DNA from 4 places in the Marinomonas posidonica IVIA-Po-181 genome. Region 1 is predicted to be linked to each of the others. Evidence: predicted binding sites of a transcription regulator. Region 1 holds the regulator's gene; each other region holds the start of a gene.
The links. Region 1 encodes sigma-54, which starts transcription at its own class of promoters, with help from an activator protein. Its sites were predicted from a motif close to TGGCACNNNNNTTGCTNT; they were not measured.

Region 2: glnK (P-II family nitrogen regulator) is a predicted target of sigma-54. The motif match lies at 1,113-1,130, and genes of this name have one in related genera.
Region 3: MAR181_RS06315 (ANTAR domain-containing response regulator) is a predicted target of sigma-54. The motif match lies at 976-993, and genes of this name have one in related genera.
Region 4: glnT (type III glutamate--ammonia ligase) is a predicted target of sigma-54. The motif match lies at 949-966, and genes of this name have one in related genera.

The regions. Positions count from the first base shown of each region.
Region 1 is NC_015559.1:2,150,400-2,152,604, reverse strand. It holds gene MAR181_RS10110 (HPr family phosphocarrier protein) at 1-27, opposite strand, end outside; gene ptsN (PTS IIA-like nitrogen regulatory protein PtsN) at 38-487, opposite strand; gene MAR181_RS10100 (RNA polymerase factor sigma-54) at 504-1,994, opposite strand; gene lptB (LPS export ABC transporter ATP-binding protein) at 2,070-2,205, opposite strand, start outside.
Region 2 is NC_015559.1:583,850-586,054, reverse strand. It holds gene MAR181_RS02655 (YifB family Mg chelatase-like AAA ATPase) at 1-116, opposite strand, end outside; gene MAR181_RS02650 (TIGR02450 family Trp-rich protein) at 245-466, shown strand; gene MAR181_RS02645 (accessory factor UbiK family protein) at 469-708, opposite strand; gene glnK (P-II family nitrogen regulator) at 1,186-1,524, shown strand; gene MAR181_RS02635 (ammonium transporter) at 1,562-2,205, shown strand, end outside.
Region 3 is NC_015559.1:1,342,601-1,344,805, reverse strand. It holds gene MAR181_RS06320 (CmpA/NrtA family ABC transporter substrate-binding protein) at 1-334, opposite strand, end outside; gene MAR181_RS06315 (ANTAR domain-containing response regulator) at 331-936, opposite strand; gene MAR181_RS18460 (response regulator transcription factor) at 1,182-1,817, opposite strand; gene MAR181_RS06305 (HlyD family type I secretion periplasmic adaptor subunit) at 1,924-2,205, opposite strand, start outside.
Region 4 is NC_015559.1:2,772,647-2,774,851, reverse strand. It holds gene MAR181_RS12790 (helix-turn-helix domain-containing protein) at 177-779, opposite strand; gene glnT (type III glutamate--ammonia ligase) at 1,154-2,205, shown strand, end outside.

The DNA of each region.
Region 1 (2,205 bases):
AATGATGGTGATGGTTTCTTCCTGCATGCTGTGCTCCTTAAATTAATGATTCAAAGCTGATATATAAGTCTTCATTACTCTGTGCGGCACGCAGCTTGGCTAAAGCGTCTGGTGACTGAGCTAATTCAGCAATTTGTGCCAAGGTAGATAAATGATGATCGCATTCATTCGGAGGTACGATGAGGGCAAAAATCAAATCCACAGGCTGTTTATCAATTGAATCAAAGTCGATAGGTGTTTGTAACGACATCACCACGATCGCAGTATGATTGGCGGATTCCAAGCGACAATGAGGAATGGCAATGCCATTACCAATGCCTGTACTGCCTAATTTTTCACGGCCTAATAACGCGTCATACACAGCTTCATTGTCGCAGTGCAAGCGATTGGAGGTGATCTCGGCTAAGCTTTCTAGAACGCGCTTTTTGCTGACAATGTCTTGTTTGGCAAGTACGAGTTCGGCTTTTACTAGTGAGTTTAATGGCATGATAACTTTATACCTGTTAAATCAATCTTTTACGTTCATTTGAAGGAGGGATGTTCATCGCCTCTCGATATTTTGCAACGGTTCGTCGTGCAACTTGAATGCCTTGATCGGCTAAAATGGTGGCCAATTTGTTATCGCTTAACGGTTTTTTAGCAGGTTCATCGGCGACCAACTTTTTAATCATAGCTCGAATCGCGGTGGAAGAACATTCGCCACCAGAAGCGGTGTTTACATGGCTGGAGAAGAAGAATTTCAGCTCAAAAATGCCTTTTGGTGTGTGCATATATTTTTGCGTGGTGACACGTGAGATCGTTGATTCGTGCATCCCAACTTCTTCCGCAACATCATGAAGAACCATGGGTTTCATGGCTTCTTCACCTAATTCAAAGAAATCAATTTGTCGACTGACAATGCAGCTAGCGACTTTTAACAGTGTTTCATTACGGCTTTGTAAACTCTTCATGAACCATTTGGCTTCTTGTAGAGAGTTTTTAATATAGCTGACATCTTCTGCCGTTGACGCGGTATTTGCCATGGCAGAGTAGGTTTCATTGATTTTAATAGGTGGTAAAGCGTCGTTATTTAACTCAACCTGCCAGGTGCCGTTGCGTTTTTTGACTGAAACATCAGGAATCACATAATCCGTATCGTCTTCATCGATGGCGGAGCCAGGTCGAGGGTTAAGTTGTTGGATTAGATGAATGACTTCTTTTAACGCTTCGTCTTTTAGCTTGGTTTTGCGACTTAGTTGGACAAAGTCTCGGCTGCCTAAAAGAGGTAGATAATGGCTAATCAGATTTTGTGTGCTTTTATAAAGAGGGTGATCCTGAAACGCTTCAAATTGAACCAGTAGGCAATCGCGTAGGTCGGTTGAGCATACGCCAATAGGATCAAACCTTTGTAATCTGTGTTGTACGGCGTGAATCTCATCTAGCTCGAGCTCTTCAAGGTCCAAGCTTAAAGATTCTAAAATGTCTTCTAGCGTGGTGCTTAAATACCCATCGGGTTGAACACAATCCACAATAGCGTAAGCAATTTCCAGGTCTCGATCGGACATGTGAGTGAGGTTCAATTGCCAGATCAAATGGTCTTGAATGCTTTCAGCCGGGGCGTTGCGGCTTTCGAAGTCCATTTCATTGTCAAAACTATTGGAATCACTGACCGCCGCAGAACTTTGATAAGTGTCATCCCAATTACTATCAATGGAGAGTTCTTCAGGGATGCTTTCTGTCCACTCGGATTCTAAACGTGCTTCTTCGCCTGATTCATTATCATTGAGATTGTTGTCCTTATTGGTTTCGGTGTCCGTTTTTGCTTCAATGCTAGTGGGAAGTTCAGGCGATGTGGTTTCGTCATCGTCTAGCTCGAGTAATGGATTAGATTCAAGAAATTCGTGAATTTCCTGCTTTAAATCCAGCGTCGAAAGCTGCAGCAAGCGAATGGCTTGCTGCAGTTGTGGGGTCATGGTTAATTGTTGACCGAGCTTTAGCTGTAAAGACTGCTTCATGGAGCAACTCTGTCTGTTTTATTAAATTGGAACGAGTTATGCATACTACTCCCTTTCTACAACAATGATAAGGGGTTACAGGCGGAAGTCGTCGCCTAAATAGACTTTTTTCACTTGTTCGTTATTGATAATGTCGCTGGCTTCACCAGAGGCAATGATATAACCGTTGCCTACGATATAGGCTTTATCGCAAATGTCCAAGGTTTCTCGA
Region 2 (2,205 bases), 1.6 Mb from region 1:
TCGGGTAAGCCGACAATATTAAGAGAAGGCAGACCATTGGAAATGTGAGTTTCAACAGTAACAAGAGGGGATGCCACGCCAACACGGGCGCGACTGTAGATAGTCGCTAAACTCATGATCACTCCTTGATCGTTTGATAATGTTCTCGCTAAGTCATCTAACTCAGCGTTTTTCACGTATATCTAATAGGTGGTTCTTACTTTTAGAACAACAAGTTAACAATAACGGATTAACAAGGTGAAACATGCCAAAGCATCAAATTAACCCGAATAAATTATTACTGTCTAAATGGACATCCAATTCACCACAACAAAGAGAAAAGCACTTTATTGTGACAAAACTCATCCATGATGAAGACGACAAGGTAATCGAATGTGTATTGGAGGCCGTTATCAATCACCAACAATATAGATTACCTTGGCAATCCCTTTGCTCAACGGAACGGTGGCAACAAGGCTGGAAGTAAGCTTATTGATCTTTTTCCAATTCCGCCAAACGCGTTTCCAAAGCCGTTAGTTTCTCTCGGTATTTGGCCAACATCGCTGCCTGTACTTCAAACTCTTCACGGGTCACTAAGTCCATTTTACTTAAGGTGGTTTGCGCCACTTGATGCAATTGGGCTTGAATTTCTTCTTTCGGCAACTTACCTAAGGTTTCCACTGCCTGCTCCAAACCAGTGCCTAATTGTTTAATAAATTGATCAATCATTTTACTCTCATTGCTCCCCAATAGGGCTTGGTTAATTAAATACCGATAATTTGCTTAGTATAGTGGTCGAGTAAAGGTACAAACAAGCTCAGTGATGAATTCATTCACGCCTTCTTTTTGTGCGATGACAAATTGATTTTGACCATTTAGTTATCATTCAAAGGAATTATACACCCCCAGCTAGTTGATCCCGCTAACCTCTATTTCTTTATTGGGAGCAAGTAGATAGAGTGACAAAAAGTGATAATGTCATTTTATGGATGATTTTTCGCACCAATTTGAGGCAGTACACGTTTAGTGCACCCCAATATGCTGCACTAAATCAATTCATTTCATGCCCTTTTTAATTTCAATAAGCCGACAAAATCCTTACAAAGCCCTTGCCGCTTGGACTGTTGAAGAGATGGCACGCATATTGAATATAGACATCTACCTGCGATACGACAATAAAACTGACTTTTAAAGGAGACAGTGGGTATGAAGCTTATTACTGCCATCATCAAGCCATTTAAACTCGATGATGTTCGAGAAGCGCTTTCTGAAATCGGTGTTCAAGGCATCACAGTAACAGAAGTGAAAGGGTTCGGACGTCAAAAAGGCCACACAGAACTATACCGCGGCGCGGAATACGTTGTGGACTTTCTACCTAAGGTAAAAATCGAGCTAGCCATTGCAGACGATATGACAGACCAAGTGGTTGAAGCCATTAGTGGTGCTGCAAATACTGGCAAAATCGGCGACGGTAAAATCTTTATCGTTAACCTTGAGCAAGCGGTTCGTATTCGTACCGGCGAAACTGGCGTAGAAGCCGTTTAATACGGTTCGAATATTTTAGCCTTTAGGGGGGCGAAACATGCAAGATCAAATTTTTCACTTACAATATGCCATGGACACCTTCTACTTCTTGGTGTGTGGTGCACTGGTTATGTGGATGGCAGCTGGATTTGCCATGTTGGAAGCGGGTTTAGTACGAGCTAAAAACACCACTGAAATCCTAACAAAGAACGTCGCGCTATTTGCGATCTCTTGTATCATGTACCTAGTTTGTGGTTACTCAATCATGTACGGCGGTACTTGGTTCCTAACGGGTATTCAAGATGTAGACGTTGCTTCTACTCTAACTGACTTTGCTGGCCGTGATGGCGGTTTTGAAGGCGGTTCTATCTACTCTGGCGCTTCTGACTTCTTCTTCCAAGTGGTATTCGTAGCAACGGCTATGTCTATCGTTTCGGGTGCAGTTGCTGAGCGTATGAAACTATGGTCTTTCCTAATCTTCGCGGTGGTAATGACAGCGTTCATCTACCCAATGGAAGGTTCTTGGACTTGGGGCGGCAACGATGTATTCGGTATGTTCAACCTAGGTGACTTAGGTTTCTCTGACTTTGCTGGTTCTGGTATCGTTCACATGGCGGGTGCAGCAGCAGCCCTTGCTGGTGTCCTTGTACTAGGTGCTCGTAAAGGCAAATACGGTCCTAACGGTGAAGTACGTGCCATTCC
Region 3 (2,205 bases), 810 kb from region 1:
TCAGCTGTTCATACAAAGCATTGCCGACCGTTATACCGTTACCATTGTGACTCACAGTAAAACTGGTTTGCATGGCAGTTTTTAATGTCCCTACACCAAGACTGGCGGCAATTGGCATGGATGCCAACATATGTGCACCCTGCAAAATATTAAACGTTACTTTATCGCGAATACTGGCCCAAGAAGCTTCTTTTGATAACGCAACAGCAACCCCTTCGTCGGCAAAAAAACCTTTCTCTTTTGCTATAACAAAAGGCGCACAATCAATTAAGGGAATAAAGCCGATACGCACCGCTTGTTGGGATTCTAAAGAATTATTTACCGTTGAAGTCATTTAGAAGCCTCCATAATTTCCATCACTGAAATGATATTACGAGCCACTTCTGTCATTCTCTGACTGCGATCCATCGCTAATTTTCTGAGGGCCTGATAAGCCGCGGGCTCATCACACTGTTGATGCTTCATAATCAACCCTTTTGCTTTATCAATTAGCTTACGATCTTCCAACTGAGTTTTTACTGTTTCAAGTTCTGATCGCAGTGCATGAAACTCCCTAAAACGCGCGATTGCAACTTGTAAAATCGCCTTTACACTGCCGCTGTTTACTCCGTCGACAACATAAGCACTAACCCCTGCACGAATCGCTGCTTCAACATGTCTTGAGTCGTCTTCTTCAGCAAACATCACAATGGGTCTTGGGTTATCTTGTGTGAGACGAGACATATTCTCCAACATATCTCGATCAGGGGATTCAATATCAATGATCACCATATCAGGCTGACATTCCATTACCGCTTGGCTTAAATTCAGCGCATTTTCTAGGCGACGAATAACACGATAGCCACTATCTAACATAGCTTGTTCAACAATCGCCGCTCGGGCAGGTTCATTATCAACCAACATTACGGTTAATTCATTCTTTGGGGGCGCAGACATGGTGCACTCTCTACCTATACAAGCTGAATTTCAATGTATGAAGCAATATATGCGCCACTAAGGTACATAAACAAAAAAATCTAACTGAAATAAGGCTGATATATGGCTTAACAGATAAGATAAGTATTCATGTCGGAGCATAACCAAACGCAAAAAGAGCGACATTATGTGGAATACAACACAGTAAGAAGGGAAAAACGTTAAAAAAAGGCGCAAAACCGGTGCACCTTTTCATTTGGAAAGTATCACTGCACTAAAAAATGACTTTTTGCTTTTAATGCTAAAGCAAGACGATCACGAGTCTCTGTTTTTTTGAAAATAGACGTAAGGTGGGCTTTCACTGTCCTTTCGGTGATGGCCATTTGAGTTGCCACCTGTTTATTCGAAAGCCCTTCTGCGATATAACGCGCCACGTCCATTTCGCGCTCAGACAAACCATCCATTTGCACAGAAGGTTGATTGATTTGTTCCGCTGATTGACTAATTAATTGCTGAATAAAGGCTTTACCACCCCAGATTTCGCCCGAATCGATAACCGACAACACCAAAGACAATTGCTCTTCCCCAATGTAAGGAGCACATTGACCATTAACACCAATGGAGAAAAGACGTAATGCAGCTTGCTGACTAGCTTGGTTTGGAAACACCACCATATTATGATCTAAAAACTCAGACTTTAAGGCGACGACCTCTTCCACTTGGCTTGAAAATGTCTCATCTGCTAAGTACACAAAGCAGTATTGAAATGTTTGTTGGGACTCAATCAGCGCACGACGTGACGCCTCTAAGCTGTCAACACGGACAAGCTCAGCAATGGCTGGGACAATTTTTAGCCAATGCGCCCAAACAGCATCGTCTGTATTCCAACACAAAATCTTCAAAATCAATCTCGTTAAGTTTGTTACATCGCAGACATTGTATCTAGCTTATAAAATATGGTTGTTAACATTTGTTATCACAATAAGATGAAAACTAATTTTTTTGTAATCATCTCTCACGAAGTGCATTCTGCTTGGCTTTCAGAATCGGCTTCAATAAATAATCCAATAAGGTCTTTTTCCCAGTAATAATGTCCACACTGGATTGCATACCGGGAATAATTGGCAAAGGCGCTTCCTTAGTACCCAAAAAGTTCTTGTCTGTCCTCACTCGCACTAGATAAAAACTGTTCCCTTCTTCATCAAGAATGGTGTCCGCACTAATATTTTCAACTGTGCCATCCAATCCACCAAAAATAGCAAAGTCGTAAGCGGACAATTTCACTACGGC
Region 4 (2,205 bases), 620 kb from region 1:
TTGCGGTTGGTTTACTATTAATCACATCAAAAGGTTATAAAAGTCATCTCGGGATAGCAGAGATCAGCCGTTCGAATCGCTTGTTATACGAAATATTAAAGCCCCGATCTTTTATAGGCGGGGCTTTTGTGTTTGAAAAGAGCTTCTAAAGGGCTGCACATTGTAGAGCAGGCAGATTACTCATTTTTATTGTCATGCATGATAAAGGACAAGAGTTTGATTGGGACTTGTTCCAGTACCTCTGGGCCATGGGGGACTTCTGCATCAAATGATAAAGAGTCGCCAGCTTGCATGTTATATAGGTGGTTGCCGTGACGGTAGAGTATTTGACCTTCCAGCAGGTAAATGAATTCTTGTCCTGGGTGCGAGAAGGTAGGAAACACTTCACTGGCATCATCCATGGTAATTAAGAAAGGTTCATAGAGTTGCTTTTTGCCGCGACTGTAACTGAGCAGCTGATAGGTATGGCCTTTTTCGGTTCCTCTGCGAACCACTTCCATGCCTTGGCCGGATTTGGTGAGAAGAGCGCCACCTTCAGGTCGATCATAGTCGGCAAATAATTGTGAAATGGATAAACCAATGGCGTCGCAAAGACGGCTAAGGGTATCAAGGCTTGTGGAAACTTGGGCATTTTCGATTTTACTGACCATGCCTTGGCTTAATTTTGCGATGCGTGCGACGTCCGTGATTTTTAAATCTTGGGCGACACGTCGACGTCTTACGTGCATCGCAATGTATTCCTCAAGCTTTAATTTAGGCGATGAGTCTCTTGTAATCACTATTTCGCCCTCATTTAGAGCGATTGCGTGCCTGGATGGTGCGTTTTTCTTCATTGCCCTTGAATTTCCTACCTGCATTTCATGGATATCATTTTAACAGGATGATTTTAGATCATAAAAATCAAAATCTTACACTATTAGGAAAAAAAAATTCCTAAAAATCAATTTTTGGCAAACTTGTTGCTTTCCTATTGGGAAATAAATTTTCCCTTAAGGAATATTTTATTTCTATCATAGTCGATGAGTTTGAATTTAGGAAAGGGTATCTAGGGCAGTCACTCATACTGTTAGCAACAATGCTTGATGCCTTTCTCATTTTTAACCCTGATCGATTGGAATATTCATTAAGTTCACTATGAGTAAGGAGATCAGCAATGCAATCTGATGCAGTAGAAGGCTTTCTTAACGAACATCACATCAAATATGTTTTAGCGCAGTTTGTGGATATTCATGGCGTTGCAAAAACCAAATCTGTGCCCGCCAAAAATATTTTTGATGTGGTGGAAAAGGGGGCTGGTTTTGCTGGTTTCGCTGTGAGTGGTTTAGCAATGGAGCCTCATGGACCTGACTTTTTGGCTCGTGGTGATCTGTCGACCTTAAGCATTGTCCCTTGGCAGCCAGGTTACGCAAGATTGGCTTGTGATGGTTATGTGAATGATGAACCTCATCCATACTGTTCTCGTGTGGTGTTAAAAAATCAAATCAAACGCTTAGAAGCGAAAGGTTGGACATTAAACACGGGTCTTGAGCCGGAATTTTATTTGTTCAAAAAAGGCGAGTATGGCGAGCTACTTCCAGTGGATGACTCCGATACGCTTGCTAAGCCTTGTTATGACTATAAAGGGCTGTCTCGTTCTCGAGAGTTCCTAGAGCGTTTGGTTGAGTCATTGCAAGCGGTCGATTTTGATGTCTACCAAATTGATCACGAAGATGCGAATGGTCAGTTCGAAATTAACTATACCTATGGCGATGCCCTTGAATCCGCAGATCGCTTTACCTTTGTTCGTATGGCCGCTGGTGAAATTGCAAATGACATGGGGATGATTTGTTCTTTCATGCCGAAACCAGCGCCTGATAAAACTGGTAATGGCATGCATTTCCATTTATCCATCACAGATGAATCAGGTAAAAACTTATTCAATGATGATAGTGATAAAAATGGCATGGGCCTTTCAAAATTGGCATATCACTTTACAGCTGGGATTTTGGCACACGCTAAAGCGATTTGTGCTTTTGCGGCGCCGACAGTGAATTCCTACAAGCGCTTAGTGGTTGGCGGGAACAGCTCCGGCGCGACTTGGGCACCAGCCTATGTATGCTACGGCGACAATAACCGTTCGGCATTGGTTCGTGTGCCATATGGTCGTTTGGAGTTTCGCTTACCGGATTCTGGTTGTAATCCTTATCTTGTTCATGCCGCTTTAAT